Regions from separate parts of the Streptomyces sp. CA189 genome, predicted to be linked through region 1. Evidence: riboswitches for the same ligand, from Rfam matches in the RefSeq annotation. Region 1 holds a riboswitch; each other region holds the start of a gene.
What was found. A riboswitch is a leader RNA that binds a small molecule or an ion and turns the genes downstream of it on or off. The one in region 1 is predicted to bind cobalamin.

Region 2: linked by a shared signal. The riboswitch ahead of AC061S_RS19255 (ribonucleoside-diphosphate reductase subunit alpha) and the one ahead of metE (5-methyltetrahydropteroyltriglutamate--homocysteine S-methyltransferase) in region 1 are both predicted to bind cobalamin.
Region 3: linked by a shared signal. The riboswitch ahead of AC061S_RS01585 (ABC transporter substrate-binding protein) and the one ahead of metE (5-methyltetrahydropteroyltriglutamate--homocysteine S-methyltransferase) in region 1 are both predicted to bind cobalamin.
Region 4: linked by a shared signal. The riboswitch ahead of AC061S_RS12680 (energy-coupling factor ABC transporter permease) and the one ahead of metE (5-methyltetrahydropteroyltriglutamate--homocysteine S-methyltransferase) in region 1 are both predicted to bind cobalamin.

Annotation. Positions count from the first base shown of each region.
Region 1 covers NZ_JBWJVM010000017.1:43,643-47,999, forward strand. The annotation lists gene AC061S_RS16385 (RNA-guided endonuclease InsQ/TnpB family protein) at 1-654, shown strand, start outside; gene AC061S_RS16390 (GntR family transcriptional regulator) at 882-1,556, shown strand; cobalamin riboswitch at 1,677-1,902, shown strand; gene metE (5-methyltetrahydropteroyltriglutamate--homocysteine S-methyltransferase) at 2,075-4,357, shown strand, end outside.
Region 2 covers NZ_JBWJVM010000023.1:51,622-55,978, reverse strand. The annotation lists gene AC061S_RS19270 (carbon starvation CstA family protein) at 1-794, shown strand, start outside; gene AC061S_RS19265 (YbdD/YjiX family protein) at 791-988, shown strand; gene AC061S_RS19260 (GNAT family N-acetyltransferase) at 1,077-1,574, shown strand; cobalamin riboswitch at 1,641-1,769, shown strand; gene AC061S_RS19255 (ribonucleoside-diphosphate reductase subunit alpha) at 1,930-4,326, shown strand; gene AC061S_RS19250 (ribonucleotide-diphosphate reductase subunit beta) at 4,326-4,357, shown strand, end outside.
Region 3 covers NZ_JBWJVM010000001.1:333,164-337,520, forward strand. The annotation lists gene AC061S_RS01580 (SseB family protein) at 1-48, opposite strand, end outside; cobalamin riboswitch at 743-932, shown strand; gene AC061S_RS01585 (ABC transporter substrate-binding protein) at 1,160-2,395, shown strand; gene AC061S_RS01590 (FecCD family ABC transporter permease) at 2,404-3,504, shown strand; gene AC061S_RS01595 (ABC transporter ATP-binding protein) at 3,501-4,357, shown strand, end outside.
Region 4 covers NZ_JBWJVM010000012.1:79,191-83,547, forward strand. The annotation lists gene cbiQ (cobalt ECF transporter T component CbiQ) at 7-756, opposite strand; gene AC061S_RS12675 (energy-coupling factor ABC transporter substrate-binding protein) at 761-1,090, opposite strand; gene AC061S_RS12680 (energy-coupling factor ABC transporter permease) at 1,099-1,794, opposite strand; cobalamin riboswitch at 1,824-2,017, opposite strand; gene AC061S_RS12685 (methylglyoxal synthase) at 2,149-3,066, shown strand; gene AC061S_RS12690 (flavodoxin family protein) at 3,145-3,867, shown strand; gene AC061S_RS12695 (AMIN-like domain-containing (lipo)protein) at 3,896-4,357, opposite strand, start outside.

The DNA of each region.
Region 1 (4,357 bases):
GTGCGTGTGTACCGCGACAGCCTCGGGCACTGGTACGCCAGTTTCGTCGTCCCCGCGACCACCGAACCACTGCCCTCCAAGGGCGCGGTGATCGGTATCGACTGGGGCGTGCGGGAGATCGCGACCACCACGTCCGACGACCATGACCTGCCACACGCCGAACATGGCGGGAAGGCCGCCGGCCGCGTCGCGCACTACCAGCGGATGATGGTCCGCCGCCGCGTACCCAAGGACACCGCCCGCAAGTGGGCGAAGAGGGTGGTCCGCGACCATGACGCCCTCGCGGTGGAGGACTTCAAGGCGAAGTTCCTCGCCAAGTCCACCATGGCCCGTAAAGCGGCGGACGCCGCGATCGGCGCCACGAAGACGGCCCTGAACGAGATGGGTCGCAAGCACGGTCGTGCCGTGCACCTGGTCCACCCCGCGCACACCACCATGGACTGCGCGCAGTGCGGAGCGAGAACCAAGCACGCACTACCCCTCTCTGAACGAACCTACTCGTGCACCGCGTGCGGAGCCGTGTACCCCAGGGACAAGAACTCCGCCCACGTGATGCTCGTCCGGGCTGGTCTCAACCCGGCTGGTGCCGATCGTGTAAGAGCGTGCGGACCGCCGGTCCGCAGCCAACGTGAGCCAGGAATCCCCTCCCAGTAGGGAGCGGAGGATTCAATGTGTGGCACTCCGTTCGGGTCTTCCGAACGGTGTCGATGAAATATTGTCTACAGGATGGAATCGTTGGCGGCAAGGGCTGACGCGGGCCTGGCGGTGGGGAGTTGGCCGTCGGGAGGCCGCCGTCTCGGTGCGCCGTAGACTGTAGGCGAAAGACAATCCATCATGGGGTTCGCGACGCAGCGGCCGGCGCTGCCCAGGAGGGAACCGTGATGTTGTCGACAGGACTGCCGCAGGGGGCGGTGCCCAAGCTCGAACGGCCCGGCCCGCTGCGTGACCGCGTCTACGGGGCCCTGCTGGAGCTCATCACCACCCGCGCCCTCCAGCCGGGGCAGCACCTGGTCGAGAGCGAGCTCGCCGGACACCTCGGGGTGTCCCGGCAGCCCGTACGGGAGGCGCTGCAGCGCCTCAGCACCGAGGGATGGGTCGATCTGCGGCCCGCCCAGGGGGCGTTCGTGCACGAGCCGACCGAGGCGGAGGCCGACCAGCTCCTCACGGTCCGCACCCTCCTGGAGGCCGAAGCCGCCCGGCTGGCCGCCGCCCACGCCGGCGCCGAGGCCATCGCGGCGCTCGAAGAGCTGTGCGCGGAGGGTGAGCGGGCCGTCGCCGCGGACGACGTGGACGCCGCGGTCAGGGCGAACGCCCGCCTGCACGCGAAGATCATGGAGCTCGCGGGCAACGCCGTCCTCGCCGAGCTGGCCGCACAGGTGGACCGGCGCGTCCGCTGGTACTACACGCCCGTCGCACGGCAGCGGGGCCGTCAGTCCTGGGTCGAGCACCGGGAGTTGATCGCGGCGATCGCGGACCGTGACGGGGAGGCCGCGACGGCGATCATGCGCGCGCACACGGAGCACACGCGGAAGATGTACCACGAGCGGGAGAAATAGCAGTCCGGCGGCGGGATAGGTGACGGGACCGGCGGTCGCGGGCGGGGGCGTTGTGGCTCCGTGTCCCATCTCACCGTCCGACATTCGGGAAGCTGTGTTCATTTCCCGGTGATCCGCCCTAATGTGGGCCGCGCAGCTGGTTCGCCCCCGTCCGCCAGGCGGGATGCGTCGTAAGAGGGAACCCGGTGGGAATCCGGGACTGCCCCGCAGCGGTGAGCGGGAACGACCGCCGTCATACGCACTGGGACCGGAACCGGTCCTGGGAAGCGACGGCCATTAGGTGCCCGCCGGGAGACCGGCAGGCGTGCCCGCGAGTCCGAAGACCTGCCCGTTGCCCGTGCGCGATCGACCGCGCACGGTTTCCCGGTGACCTCGTGGGCGGGTCGGCGTGCTTCAGGCGGATCCTCCCGTCGCGTACCGAGCCGTACGCGACCCCGGCGCCCGCCCGTTCCCGCACCCCCTTCGCGTCCGCGACCCGTCACCGGGTCCATGGAGACACGCTCGCGAAGGAGAGTTCCGTGACCACCGAGTCCGCAGCAGCATCCACAGCCGCATCCACCGCCGCATCCGTACGGGCCACCGTGTACGGCTACCCCCGCCAGGGACAGAACCGGGAACTGAAGAAGGCGGTCGAGGGCTACTGGAAGGGCCGCGTCACCGCCGAAGCCCTCCGAGCCACGGCCCGCGAACTGCGCCGCACCAACTGGGCCCGGCTCGCCGAGGCAGGCATCACCGAGGTCCCGACCGGCGACTTCTCGTACTACGACCACGTCCTGGACACCACCGTCATGGTCGGCGCGATCCCCGACCGGCATCGGTCCGCCGTCGAGGCGGACGCCCTGGACGGCTACTTCGCGATGGCGCGCGGCACCCAGGACGTGGCCCCGCTGGAGATGACCAAGTGGTTCGACACCAACTACCACTACCTCGTCCCCGAACTCGGGCCCGACACCGTCTTCACCGCGGAACCCGCCCGCCAGGTAGCCGAATTGAAGGAGGCCCTGGCCCTCGGCCACTCGGCCCGCCCGGTCCTGGTCGGACCGGTGACCTACCTGCTCCTCGCCAAGCCCGCGCCCGGCGCGGCCCCCGGCTTCGATCCGCTGACCCTGCTCGACCGGCTGCTTCCCGTCTACGCGCAGGTCCTCGCCGAACTGCGCGCGGCGGGCGCCGCCTGGGTCCAGCTCGACGAGCCGGCCCTGGTCCAGGACCGCACCCCGGCCGAACTGAACGCTGCGGCCCGCGCCTACCGCGAGCTCGGCGGTCTCACCGAACGCCCCAAGCTGCTCGTCGCCTCCTACTTCGACCGGCTCGGCGAGGCCCTGCCCGTGCTGGTGAAGGCGCCCGTGGAGGGCCTCGCCCTCGACTTCACCGACCGGGCCGCGGCCAACCTCGACGACCTCGCCGCGGTCGGCGGCATCCCCGGCAAGCGGCTGGTCGCCGGCGTGGTCAACGGCCGCAACATCTGGATCAACGACTACCAGAAGTCGCTGACGACCCTGGGCACCCTGCTCGGCCTCGCCGACCGGGTCGACGTCGCCGCGTCCTGCTCCCTGCTGCACGTCCCGCTGGACGCGGACGCCGAGCGGGACACCGATCCGCAGATCCGGCGCTGGCTCGCCTTCGCCCGCCAGAAGACCACCGAGATCAGCACCCTCGCCCGCGGCCTGGCCCGGGGCACCGACGCGATCGCGGCCGAACTCGCCGCCAACCGGGCCGACCTGGCCTCCCGCGCCGCCTCCCGGATCACCCACGACCCCGCCGTCCGGGCCCGCAGCGCCGCGATCAGCGCGGCCGACGTCCACCGCTCCCCGTCCTACCCCGAACGGGCCGCCGCCCAGCGCGCCCACCTCGGCCTGCCCCTGCTCCCGACCACCACCATCGGCTCCTTCCCGCAGACCACGGAACTGCGCACCGCCCGCGCCGACCTGCGCGCGGGACGCATCGGCACGGCGGGCTACGAGGAGCGCATCCGGGCGGAGATCCGCGAAGTCGTCTCCTTCCAGGAGAAGGCGGGCCTCGACGTGCTGGTGCACGGAGAGCCGGAACGCAACGACATGGTCCAGTACTTCGCCGAGCAGCTGACCGGCTACCTCGCCACCCAGCACGGCTGGGTCCAGTCCTACGGCACCCGCTACGTCCGCCCGCCGGTCCTCGCCGGAGACATCTCCCGCCCCGACCCGATGACCGTCCGCTGGACCACGTACGCCCAGGAGCAGACGGCCAAGCCGGTCAAGGGCATGCTCACCGGCCCCGTCACCATGCTCGCCTGGTCCTTCGTCCGCGACGACCAGCCGCTCGCCGCCACGGCCCGCCAGGTCGCCCTGGCGCTCCGCGACGAGGTGACCGACCTGGAGGCGGCCGGCACCTCCGTCATCCAGGTCGACGAGCCCGCCCTGCGCGAAACCCTGCCGCTGCGCGCCGCCGACCACGCCGGCTACCTGGCGTGGGCCACCGAATCCTTCCGCCTCACCACCAGCGGCGTCCGCCCGGACACCCAGATCCACACCCACATGTGCTACGCGGAGTTCGGGGACATCGTCGAGGCCATCGAGCACCTCGACGCCGACGTCATCAGCCTGGAGGCGGCCCGCTCGCACATGCAGGTCGCCGATGAGCTGGCCGGCGCGGGCTACCCGCGCGAGGTCGGCCCCGGCGTCTGGGACATCCACTCTCCCCGCATCCCCTCGGCCGCGGAGGCGGCGGCCCTGCTGCGCAAGGGACTTGGGGCGATCCCCGCCGAACGCCTCTGGGTCAACCCCGACTGCGGCCTGAAGACCCGCGGCTGGCCCGAGACGAGGGCC
Region 2 (4,357 bases), on a different contig from region 1:
CCGTCATCGGCGGCACCGCGATGAAGGCGTTCTGGTACCACTTCGCGATCATGTTCGAGGCCCTGTTCATCCTGACGACCGTGGACGCGGGCACCCGCGTCGGCCGCTTCATGCTCCAGGACACCCTCGGCAACGTGCACAAGTCCTTCAAGGACGTCAGCTGGAAGCCGGGCGTCTGGTTCGCCAGCGCGGTGGTCGTCGGCGGCTGGGGCTACTTCCTCTGGGTCGGCGTCAAGGACCCGCTGGGCGGCATCAACCAGCTCTTCCCGCTGTTCGGCATCGCGAACCAGCTCCTCGCGGCGGTCGCCCTGGCCGTCTGCACCACCCTGCTGATCAAGTCGGGCCGGCTCAAGTGGGCCTGGGTGACGGGCGTTCCGCTGGCCTGGGACCTGGCCGTCACGCTCACCGCCAGCTACCAGAAGATCTTCTCGGACAACCCGAAGATCGGCTTCTTCGCCCAGCGGGACGTCTACCAGGAGGGCATCGACGCGGGCAAGGTCCTCAAGCCCGCCAAGAACATGGACGAGATGCACACCGTGGTCACCAACGCCACGGTGGACGGCGTCCTGTCGGTGTTCTTCGCCCTGCTGATCATCATCGTGCTCGTGGACGCGGCCCGCACCTGCCTCAAGGCCATCCGTAAGCCCGAGTCGGTCACCATGGTCGAGTTCCCGTGGACCGAGTCCAAGCTCGTCGCCCCGGCCGGGCTCATCCCGACCGCCGAGGAGCGCGCGGAGCTCGCCGCCGCCGGCCTCGACTCGGGCGGAGGCCGCGTCAAGGAACCGGTCGCGTGACGCGCCTGCGCCACGTGCTGGGCCGGGCCCGGTACTTCGTACGGGAGTTCTCTGGCGAGGCGGCCTACGACCGCTACGTCGCCCACGCCCGTACGCACGACCCGGACGCGGAGGTCCAGTCCCGCCGGGAGTTCGAGCGGGCCCGTACGGACGCCCGCGAGGGCGATCCGCGCGAAGGGTTCCGCTGCTGCTGAACCGGTGGGCCGCACAAGGCCGCCGCGTCTCCGTCCACCCGACGGAACGCGGCGGCCTCCTTGCTCGCCCTGGCGCACACTCGGTCCCATGGACATCATCATCAGGACGGCGGCGGCCGCCGAATACCAAGAGCTCGGCGAGATCACCGCACGGGCCTACCTCGACGACGGACTGCTGGACTTCGCCGAGGACGACCCCTACCTGAGCCGGCTGCGCGACGTCGCCGGCCGGGCCCCCGACGGCGAGGTGCTCGTCGCGGAGTACGAGGGCACGCTGCTCGGCGGTGTGACCTTCGCCCCTCCCGGCAGCCCGCTGTGCGATATCGCGGGTCCCGGCGAGGCGGAGTTCCGGATGCTGGCCGTCTCCGCGGCGGCGCGCGGACGCGGCGCCGGGGAGGCCCTCGTACGGGCCTGCGTGAGCCGTGCCCGGGAGCTGCAGGGCGTGAGCCACCTGGTGCTGTCGACCACCGAGAAGATGCTCGGGGCGCACCGGATCTACGACCGGCTGGGCTTCGTGCGGACTCCGGAGCGGGACTGGTACCCGGTGCCGGGCCTCCCCCTGCTCACCTACCGCCTGGAGCTCTAGCGGTGCACCGCCCCCGAGGAGCGACACAACATGTGGGGGCTACCGCAAGCACCGGCCCCCACATGTATGCTCATGCTCGCTGTCGCCGCAGGGGAATCCGGTGAGAATCCGGAACTGTCCCGCAACGGTATGAAATGCACCGACCTGCTCGGTGCATCCGCAAGTCCGAGGACCTGTCGACAGTGCGCCCGGCTCGACCGAACCGGGTGCAGACACGTCCGGGCCTCGCGGTTGGGCCGGTGGACGCCACGTGGCGCACGCGCACTGCCCTGCCAGGCACGCGCTCCCCCACGTGCGCCCCCTCGCGCCCCGCACCAACGGTGTTCCCGGAGCCGAGCGAGGGAGAGCTCCCCCCGTGACCATCGCGCCTTCCGCACCGCGCGCCGAGTCCGACCCGTCCGCCTATGAGGGTCCGGGGGCCGCGCTCCTGCGCACGCTCACCGAGCTGACCGCCGACCTGCCCGACACCGACCCCGGCCGGGTCGCCGCCGCCGCCCTGCGCGGCCGCAGCGCCGCCGCCGACGAGGCGGAGCTCCGTACGCTCGCCACCGAGGCGGCCGCCGGACTGATCTCCGAGGACCCGGCGTACTCCCGCCTCGCCGCCCGCCTGCTGACGCTGGCCGTGCGCGAAGAGGCCGCCGGCCAGGGAGCCACCTCCTTCTCCGGCTCCGTCGAGGTCGGCCACCGCGAGGGCCTGATCGCCGACCGCACCGCCGACTTCGTACGCCTGCACGCGAACCGGCTCGACGCGCTGGTCGCGCACGCGCTCGCCGAGGGCGCCGACGACCGCTTCGGCTTCTTCGGCCTGCGCACCCTGCACAGCCGCTACCTGCTGCGCCACCCCATCACCCGCCAGGTCATCGAGACCCCGCAGTTCTTCATGCTGCGCGTGGCCTGCGGCCTCGCGGCGGACGAGAGCGTCACGGCCGTCGAGGAAGTGGCCTCGCTGTACCGGCTGATGAGCCGCCTCGACTACCTGCCCTCCTCCCCCACCCTCTTCAACTCCGGCACCCGGCACCCGCAGATGTCCTCCTGCTACCTGCTGGACTCCCCGCTGGACGAGCTCGACTCGATCTACGACCGCTACCACCAGGTCGCGCGCCTCTCCAAGCACGCCGGCGGCATCGGCCTCTCGTACTCCCGCATCCGCGCCCGCGGTTCCCTGATCCGCGGTACGAACGGCCACTCCAACGGCATCGTCCCGTTCCTGAAGACCCTCGACGCCTCCGTCGCCGCCGTGAACCAGGGCGGCCGCCGCAAGGGCGCCGCCGCCGTCTACCTGGAGACCTGGCACGCTGACATCGAGGAGTTCCTGGAGCTCCGCGACAACACCGGCGAGGACCAGCGCCGCACCCACAACCTGAACCTGGCGCACTGGGTGCCGGACGAGTTCATGCGCCGCGTGAACGCCGACGCCGACTGGTCGCTGTTCTCCCCGGCCGACGTCCCCGAGCTGGTCGACCTGTGGGGCGACGCGTTCGACGCCGCCTACCGCGAGGCCGAGGCGGCCGGCCTGGCCCGCAAGACCATGCCCGCCCGCGACCTCTACGGCCGGATGATGCGCACCCTCGCGCAGACCGGCCAGGGCTGGATGACCTTCAAGGACGCCTCCAACCGCACGGCGAACCAGACCGCCGAGCCGGGCACCGTCGTCCACTCCTCGAACCTCTGCACCGAGATCATCGAGGTCACCAACGACGGCGAGACCGCCGTCTGCAACCTCGGCTCGGTCAACCTCGGCGCCTTCGTCGTGGACACGGCGGACGGTCGGGAGATCGACTGGGAGCGCCTGGACGAGACCGTCCGCACCGCCGTCACCTTCCTCGACCGCGTCGTGGACATCAACTTCTACCCGACCGAGCAGGCCGGCCGCTCCAACGCCCGCTGGCGCCCGGTGGGCCTGGGCGCCATGGGTCTCCAGGACGTCTTCTTCCAGCTCAAGCTGCCCTTCGACTCCCCCGAGGCGAAGGCCCTGTCCACGAAGCTCTCCGAGCGCATCATGCTCGCGGCGTACGAGGCCTCCTGCGACCTGGCCGAGCGCAGCGGCCCGCTGCCCGCCTGGGAGCAGACCCGCACCGCGCGCGGCGTCCTGCACCCCGACCACTACGACGTCGAGCTGAACTGGCCGGAGCGCTGGGACGCGCTGCGCGCCCGGGTCGCGAAGACCGGCATGCGCAACTCCCTGCTCCTCGCCATCGCCCCGACGGCGACCATCGCCTCCATCGCGGGCGTGTACGAGTGCATCGAGCCGCAGGTCTCCAACCTCTTCAAGCGCGAGACCCTGAGCGGGGAGTTCCTCCAGGTCAACGGCTACCTGGTGCAGGAGCTCAAGCGGCTCGGCGTCTGGGACGCCCAGACCCGCGAGGCGCTGCGCGAATCCTCCGGCTCGGTCCAGGGCTTCGGCTGGATCCCGGCCGAGGTGCGCGACCTGTACCGCACCGCGTGGGAGATCCCGCAGCGGGGACTGATCGACATGGCGGCGGCCCGTACGCCGTTCCTTGACCAGTCGCAGTCGCTGAACCTGTTCCTGGAGACGCCCACCATCGGCAAGCTCAGCTCGATGTACGCGTACGCCTGGAAGCAGGGCCTGAAGACCACGTACTACCTGCGCTCCCGCCCCGCGACGAAGATCGCCCGCGCCGCCTCCGGCAGCACGGTCCCGGCGGCCGCCACCCCGCTCCCGCAGGCCGTCGACGCCGACGCGCTGGCCTGCTCCCTTGAAAACCCCGAGTCCTGCGAGGCCTGCCAGTAATGAGCTCCAACGACCAGAAGAACCTCCTGGA
Region 3 (4,357 bases), on a different contig from region 1:
CGACATCGCCGCAACCATTTCGTTGCGTGCCAGATCACGCAACGACACGTGTCCTCCTCGGTTCGCTCGCGCTATCACCGGATAACAGCCCACCCTGAATGATCGTACATTCGTGCCATCTGCATGGGTTTCATTCGAGCTTGGCACACCCTGTCGGTACTGCTGGGGGGTGCGGACGTGTTGCGGGAGACATGCCGGAACAGGATCTGGCCACCATCGGCTCCTGCCTGGCGAGCGCAGGGCTGATCGCCGCCGACGGGGATCCGAGCAGCACCCGGCGCTGGCCGCCTTTCCCGGTTAGGGAATCCAGGACAGGGGGCCGAGGAGGACGAGGGGGGACCTGGATCGACCGGCGCGACGTCGCCGCCCGCTACGGCTGCCCACCAAGGAACACGTATGCGCGTGTCGGAGGCCACACGCGGCTTCAAGTGCCGGGGGATTCCCAGGTTTATAGCGCCGGTTCGATTCCCGTCATCCGCTCTTGCGAGAAGGCCCAGGTCAACGACCTGGGCCTTCTTCGTTGTCTGGACCTGTTCAGGAGCCCCGCACCACCTCCACGCCACCTGGCTCCTGTTCGCCCCTGCCCGACGCCTTCTTCCCAGATGGTCCTCGTGTGCCGATGAGCGGCGAGTAGCGCCGGCCCCCGGCGGCTACCTCGAAGGTATTCGTCGGGCCGTTGCATCGGTTCCGCCCAAAGCGCCACCCTCTGTGTCTGGTCGCACAGTTGTGGGTCTGGCGTGGCCGTATCCGGTTCTGCGATGCTTCCGTCGACAAGCGACGGCGGAACGAGGAAGCCGGTGAGATTCCGGCACGGTACCGCCACTGTGTAGGGGGAGCGACTCCGCCATGGCCACCGCCCCATCCGGGGGTGGGAAGGCCGGAGAAGCGTTGATCCCGAGTCAGGAGACTCACGCCGTCGCACCTCGATGTACGGGGCGGATTACCCCAGGAGAGGCGGTGGCACCCGTGTGCCTGCGTACGTATGGCGGCAGCTCTGTGTTGCCCGTGGCTCTTCGGGGCCGACCTGTCCGGTTTGACGCACGGGCCCGTTCCCCCAGGTTCTGACGACCTCTTCCCTCAGCGGGTTCCTTTCCGTACGCCGCATCACGCGCCTCGAAGTGCCGATGCGCGCTGCCTACGCATGCCACCAGGAGTCACCTTGTCCGTACGATCCGTCATGCCCGGGCGCCGTCAGGCCGCCGCGGCAGCCTTCCTCGCAGCCGCCCTCACGCTCACCGCGTGCGGCAGCGACTCCGGCCCGCCCGCCGACGCCAAGGCCCAGGCCGCCGGGGAGGGCTGCATCAAGGACTTCGACCCGGCCAAGGACTACTTCCCGATCAAGTCGACGGTGAAGCACGCCAAGAACTTCACGCTCCGGTACGAGAAGAGCTACCAGGTCCTCACCGTCAACGAGCCCTTCCCCAAGGGGAAGCCGGAGTCGTACGTACTGGTCAAGTGCGGTGCGCCGAAGCCGGAGCTGTCCGGTGATCTGGCGTCCGCGCAGCAGGTCACGGTCCCGGTCAACAGCCTGTACTCAGCCTCGACCACCCACCTGCCGCTGCTCACCGAGACCGGCACCCTGGACGTCCTGACGGGTGTGGCGAGCACCGCGAACATCTCCTCCACCGAGGTGACCGAGCGGGTGAAGGCGGGCAAGGTCACCGAGTACGCCAAGGACCGCACCCTCAACGCCGAGACGGTCATCGGCGCCAAGCCGGACGTGCTGATGACCCAGGGCACCGACGACCCGCAGTACCCCAAGCTGCGTCAGGCCGGTATCGCCGTGGTCGCCAACGCCGAGTGGCTGGAGTCCAGTCCGCTCGGCCGCGCCGAGTGGGTCAAGGCGATGGCCGCGCTCACCGGAGCGGAGAAGCGCGCCGGCGAGGTGTTCGACACCATCGAGGGCGACTACCGGAAGATCGCCAAGAAGGGCGCGCAGGCGGTCAAGGCGGGCAAGCCCGTCGAGGTACTGCCCGGCACGATGTACCAGGGCACCTGGTACATGCCCGCCGGCGGCAGCTACGCCGCCCAGCTGATCAAGGACGCGGGCGGCACCTACCCCTGGGCCGGCGAGGCGGGCACCGGCAACCTCCAGCTGAACTTCGAGGCCGTGTACGCCAAGGGCGGCGAGGCCCCGGTCTGGATCGCCGACCAGAAGTGGCAGTCGACCGCCGACGCGGTGAAGGCCGACAGCCGGTACGGGCAGTTGAAGGCCCTCTCCGGCGGGGCGGTCTGGACGAACACGAAGGCGCTGGGCCCCGGCGGCGGCAACGACTACTTCGAGCGCGGCGTGCTGCGCCCCGATCTGGTCCTCGCCGACCTCTTCGCGCTGATGCACCCGGACCAGGCGAAGGACCACGCCTTCACCTTCTACACGCAGGTGCCCAAGGCGTGACGACCCACATGGCAACCGCGCCGACCGCCTCGCCGGACCTCCCGGACGCCTCGCGGGCGGTACGGCCGGGGCGGCGGCGGCTCGTCGTCGTCCTCGCCCTCGCAGCCGGTACCGCGGCACTGTTCGTCCTCACCATCGCGACCGGCTCCCACCGGGTGCCGGTCGCGGACGTGGTCCGGGTCCTGTTCGGCGGTACCGCCGCCGACCCGCGGTGGACGGTGATCGTCGAGCAGGTCCGACTGCCGCGCGCGCTGACCGCGACCTCCGTCGGCGCCGCCCTCGCGGTGGCCGGCGTACAGATGCAGACGCTGTTCCGCAACGCGCTGGCCGACCCGTTCTCCCTCGGGGTGAGTTCGGGCGCCAGCATGGGCGTCGCCGCCGTGGTCGTCGGCACGGGCGGCGTCGCCGGAAGCTTCACCGGAAACCTGGCCGGCCTGGGCCGCCTGGGCGTCGTACTCGCCGCCTCGCTCGGCGCCGCCGCCGTGCTGGCCCTCGTCCTGCTCCTCTCGCGGTGGGTGCAGTCGGCCGTCACCCTGCTCGTCATCGGAGTCATGATCGGCTCGGCAGCCACCGCGGTGGTCGGCGTGATGCTCGTCTACGCCCGGCCCGAGCGCGCCCAGCAGTTCGTCATGTGGGGCCTGGGCAGCTTCGGCGCCACGACCTGGCCCGACCTCCAGGTCATGCTGCCCGTCATCGGCGCGGGCCTGCTGACCGCGCTGCTGACCGCCAAGCGTCTCAACGCCCTGCTGCTCGGCGAGGACTACGCCCGCACCATGGGCCTGAACGTCCGCCGCAGCCGCGATCTGGCGCTGCTCGGCACCTCGCTGCTGGCGGGCGCGGCGACCGCGTTCTGCGGCCCCGTCGCCTTCCTGGGCCTGGCCGTGCCGCATCTGACGCGCGTGGCGCTCGGGACCTCGGACCACCGCGCACTCATCCCGGCGTCGATGCTCGCGGGAGCGTTCCTCGCCCTGGCGTGCGCGCTGCTGAGCCAGCCGCCCGGCACGGACTCCGTACTGCCGCTCAACGCCATCACCTCGCTGTTCGGCGCCCCCGTCGTCATCGCGTTCCTGATCCGCAGCCGCCGCGGCGTACAAGGAGTGGCTTCGTGACCGACACCATGACCGAACCCGTCAAGGACACGGCCGGCGGACCGGACCACCCCGGCGGCCTGGCCACCCAGGGGCTCGCCGTCGGCTACCGCACCCGGTCCCCGCGCCGACACGGAGCGGGCCGGGCCGTGCTGTCGGGGCTCGACCTGGAGGCACGGGCCGGCGAACTGACCGTACTGCTCGGGCCCAACGGCGCTGGCAAGTCCACGCTGCTACGGACCCTGTGTGGGCTCCTGCCGCCGCTCGACGGCAGGATACGCATCGGCGGGGCCGACCTGGCGCACCAGCCGCCGGCCGCTCTCGCCCGACGGCTCGCCGTCGTCCTGACCGACCGGGTGGACCCCGGGCTGCTGTCCGTACGGGAATTGGCCGGGCTCGGCCGCCACCCGCACACCGGCTTCACCGGCCGCCTCACGGCCGCGGACCACGCCGCCGTCGACTGGTCGCTGAAGGCGGTGGGCGCGGGGCATCTGGCAGACCGGCCTGCCGCTGAGCTCTCCGACGGCGAACGCCAGCGCGTCCTGACCGCGCGGGCGCTGGCCCAGGAGCCCGAGGTCGTGCTCCTGGACGAGCCGACCGCCTTCCTCGACGTGCCCTCACGCGTGGCCCTCACCGTGCTGCTGCGCGACCTCGCCCGGGACAAGGGCCTCACCGTCGTGGTCAGCACGCACGACCTGGAGCTGGCCCTGCGCGTGGCCGACGCCGTATGGCTCGTCGACCGCGATTCCCGCGTCCACGCGGGAGCGCCCGAGGACCTGATCCGCAGCGGCGCCGTGGCGGGCGCCTTCGACGCCGACCACCTCGCCTTCGACCCGGTCTCCGGCAGCTTCGGACTGCGCCGCACCGCGCGGGC
Region 4 (4,357 bases), on a different contig from region 1:
AGGACGTCAAGAGTAGAGCCCCTTCAGGGTGAGGGTCAGGGTGATCAGGGCCGCCAGCAGGCCGGCGGTGGCCGTCAGGAAGCGCCACGACAGGGCCGCCTCCGGTACGAGGACCCGCAGCGCCCCGTCGTAGCCGCGTCCGGCCAGCCCCGCCTGGAGCTTGGCCGCGCGGTCGAAGGCCCGTACGAAGGAGGTGGCGGCGAGCCCGGCCAGGGAACGCCACACCGCCGCCCGGCCGGTGTGGCCGAGCCGGGCCGCCTGGGCCCGGCGGACCTGGGCCATGGAGTCGAGCAGCAGGAAGCCGATCCGGTACATGACCAGGGCCACGTCCACCACCGGGGCCGGCACCCCGGCCCGCACCAGCCGGGGCAGCACGTCGGAGACCGGGGTGGTGAAGGCGAACAGCAGGAGTCCGAGCGAGGCCGCCGAGGTGCGCAGCAGCAGTTCGGCGGCGAGGCGGGGGCCGTCGGGGGCCAGGGACACCGGCCCGGCCGGGCCGCCGACCGCGAACAGCAGCGGCAGCGCCCCGGTGAAGCAGAAGCCGAGCGGGATCCGGAAGGCCCGCCAGAGCTGCCGGCCGGGCACCCCCGCCGGGCCGAGCAGCACGGCGAGGGTGGCGGCGGCCACCAGCGGCCCGCCCGGCCAGGGCGGCAGGCACACGGCGGTGACCGTCAGCCCGATCCCGAGCAGGGCCTTCTCCAGCGGGTGCCGGCCGCGCCAGCGACTGCTGTGCGCGGCCACGTCGATCGGCAGCACCCGCCTACGCCTCCGGGGCGGTGGCGGCAGCGGCGGCGGCCGCCCCCTGGCGGCGGCCCTTGCGGACGCCGAAGTAGTACGCGAGCACGCCCGCGCCCAGGGCCGCCTGCAAGGCGAACAGCGCGGACTCGACCTCGCCGGAGGGGGGTTCGTAAAGAGGGGAGAACCAGGGCTCGTAATCCGGCTTCAGCTCGGTGATCGCCGCCTCCGCCTGGGCGTCGGCGCCGGCGAAGGGCTCCTCCTTGCCCTCGCCGAGCCCCAGGGCGATCGGCAGGACGGCCAGAGCCGCCACCAGGAGCAGGAGCAAGGCGTTGATCTTGGTGTTCTTCGACATTCCGCTCATCAGGCCGCCGCCTTCTCTCCGGTGCGGGGGGAGGTCAGCTTGGCGACGCCGAGCCGGACCAGGTCCGACTTGCTCGACGCCATCAGCAGCCGCATCACCAGGACGGTCAGCAGCCCCTCGCTCACGGCCAGCGGTATCTGGGTGACCGCGAAGATCCCGCCGAACTTCGCGAGCGAGCCCGCGAATCCGGAGGCCGGGTCCGGGAAGGCCATGGCGAGCTGCACGCTGGTGACGCAGTAGGTGACCAGGTCGGCGAAGAAGGCGCCGAAGAAGACGGTCACCATCAGCGGCAGTTCGAACTTCCGCAGCAGGCGGTAGACGGCGTAGCCCGCCCACGGGCCGGCGATGGCCATCGAGAAGACGTTGGCGCCGAGGGTGGTGAGCCCGCCGTGGGCCAGCAGCAGGGCCTGGAACAGCAGGGTGATCGTGCCGAGCACCGCCATGATCGGCGGCCGGAACAGGATCGCCCCGAGCCCGGTGCCCGTGGGGTGTGAACAACTGCCGGTCACCGAAGGGATTTTCAGGGCGGACAGGACGAAAGTGAAGGCTCCGGCCGCACCGAGCAGCAGCGTGCTCTCGGGGTTGGCCTTCACCTCGCGGGTGAGCGAGCGGACGCCGTGGACGACGAAGGGGGCGGACACGGCGCCCCAGGCGACCGCGTGCAAAGGGGGCAGGAACCCCTCGGCTATATGCATGAGTAGGGAGACCTCTCCAGCACCTCGTGGATGGACAACGCGCCCCGGCCGGTCTCCTGGCTCACGGGTTGACGTCCATGCTCCGCCTTCCCGGGCAGCGCGGAACCTCCCGCGCAGCCCAGTGGCTTTCCCGCAGGAGTGGAGCCGGACTTCCCGATCACAGTGGCGAGGGCCGCACCGGTTTCTCACCGGTTTCCCGAACACCAAGGCCCGCTGACCCTAGTCGGCCGCGCGGACCGGTAACAACCCGCCCCAACCACGCCGGGCGGCGACTGGATTCCGCTTAGTGGTAACACGCTGTGTCCGTACCGCTACCATGTGCATCAACCGCCCCATCTGAAAAGGGAGTTCTACATGTCCGTGACCGCCGAGGACTGGCTGCCCCGTATCGCCCGGCTGTTCCGCGCGTACGACCTGGACGGCGACGGCCAGCTCGGCCGCGAGGACCTGATCGCCTACGCGGGCCGGCTCGCCGAGCACCTCACCGAGCCCGGGGACAGCAGGCGCCGGGCGGCGCTGTACGACGTGTACGCCGAGCTGTGGAACCAGCTCCAGGCCGCCGCCGACACGGACCGGGGCGGCAGGATCAGCGAGCAGGAGTTCGTCGCCGCCGCCGCCCGCGACGCGTTCGACGGGGACCCCTCGTTCCGCGCCTCCACCCTGCGCGCCCTCGACGCCCTCGCCGACGCCCTCGACCGGGACGGCGACGGCCGCATCGACCGGGAGGAGTACGAGCACATCTTCGGTGCGACGGGTCTCTCCGAGGATGCCGACGCCCTGGCCTTCGACCGGATCGACGCCAACCACGACGGGCACATCAGTCGCGAAGAGCTGCGCGCCGCCGGCATCTACCTCTTCCCGCTGGCCGACCCGACCTGGCTGACCGCCGGTGGCGTCCGCACCGACCGGCCGCGCGGCGTCGCTCTGGTGGCCCACGACTCCCGCAAGGCGGACCTGCTGGCCTGGACGGAGCGCCGGGCCGCCGACCTCAAGCCGCACCGCCTCTACGGGACCGGCACCACCGGGACCCTGATCAACCGCATGATCGGCCTCGACGTGACGCCGCTGCGCAGCGGCCCGCTCGGCGGTGACCAGCAGATCGGCGCCCTCGTCACCCAGGGTGAGATCGACCTGCTGGTCTTCTTCTTCGACCCGCTGTCCTCGCACCCGCACGGCGACGACGTCCGCGCGCTGATCCGGCTCGTCGCGCTGGCCGACGTACGGCTCGCGCTGAACGCGGCGAGCGCGGACGCCATGATCGAGAGCCTGTAGGGACGGCCGAGCCGGCCGCGCTCCCCGTCCGGGCGCGGTCGGCTGGCGGGGGCGCCCGGCGCCCCGCAGGCTGAGGCGGTGGCAGCCGAATCCGACGCGTACGACTACTCCGACCTCACCGCCGTCTACGTCAACTGCACGCTCAAGCGATCGCCCGAGCCCAGCAACACCGAGGGCCTGATCGACAAGAGCCGCGCGGTGATGGAGGCCGCCGGGGTCCGGACCTCGCTCATCCGGGCCGTCGACCACGACATCGCCACCGGTGTCTGGCCCGATATGACCGACCACGGCTGGGAGAGCGATCAGTGGCCGGTGCTCTACAGCCAGATCATGGACGCGGACATCCTCGTGCTGTGCGGCCCGATCTGGCTCGGGGACAACAGCTCGGTGATGAAGCAGGTCGTCGAGCGGCTCTACGCATGCTCCTCGATCCTGAACGAGCAGGGCCAGTACACCTATTACGGGCGCGTGGGCGGGGCGCTGATCACCGGCAACGAGGACGGCGTCAAACACTGCGCGATGAACATCCTCTACAGCCTCCAGCACCTCGGCTACGCGATCCCCCCGCAGGCCGACGCCGGATGGATCGGCGAAGCCGGACCGGGGCCCTCCTACCTGGACCCCGGATCCGGCGGACCCGAGAACGATTTCACCAACCGGAACACGGCCTTCATGAGCTGGAACCTCATGCACCTGGCCGCCCTGCTCAAGCGGTCCGGCGGGATGCCGGCGCACGGCAACCAGCGCTCCCTGTGGGACGCGGGCTGCCGCTTCGACTTCCCGAACCCCGAGCACCGGTAGGACCCGGTCCCGCCTTCCGGCGGTGTGCTCAGCAGACGTTCGGGTGCGCGATGTCCAGGACGAAGCGCTCCGGGGCGTGCAGCGTGAACGAGGTGTAGGCGGGCTTGGTGTCGAAGGCGGCGCCGAAGGTGACGTACCCCTCGTAGTCGCCGGTCAGGGCGAGGCCCTTCAGTTTGGGCAGGTAGATCTTGAGGAGCTTGGGTCCGAGGTAGACGTTGTTGCCCGCGTCGTCGTGTCCGGCGGCGGGGTTCAGGCGGATCTCCAGGAAGTACCGCCCGGCCAGCGGGACGGGCTTGCCGGATCCGTCGTAGACCAGCGACGGGACGGGGGTGACGGTGACCTCGGGTACGTATCCCTGCAGGTCGATGACGACGCGGTCGTACGTGCAGTGCCCGCCCCAGCGGGCATTGACGACGAGCGGAGTGGGTGGGACGGCGGTGGCGGTCGTTGGTGCGGCGGAGGCCGGTGCGGCGAAGGCGAGCATGGCGGT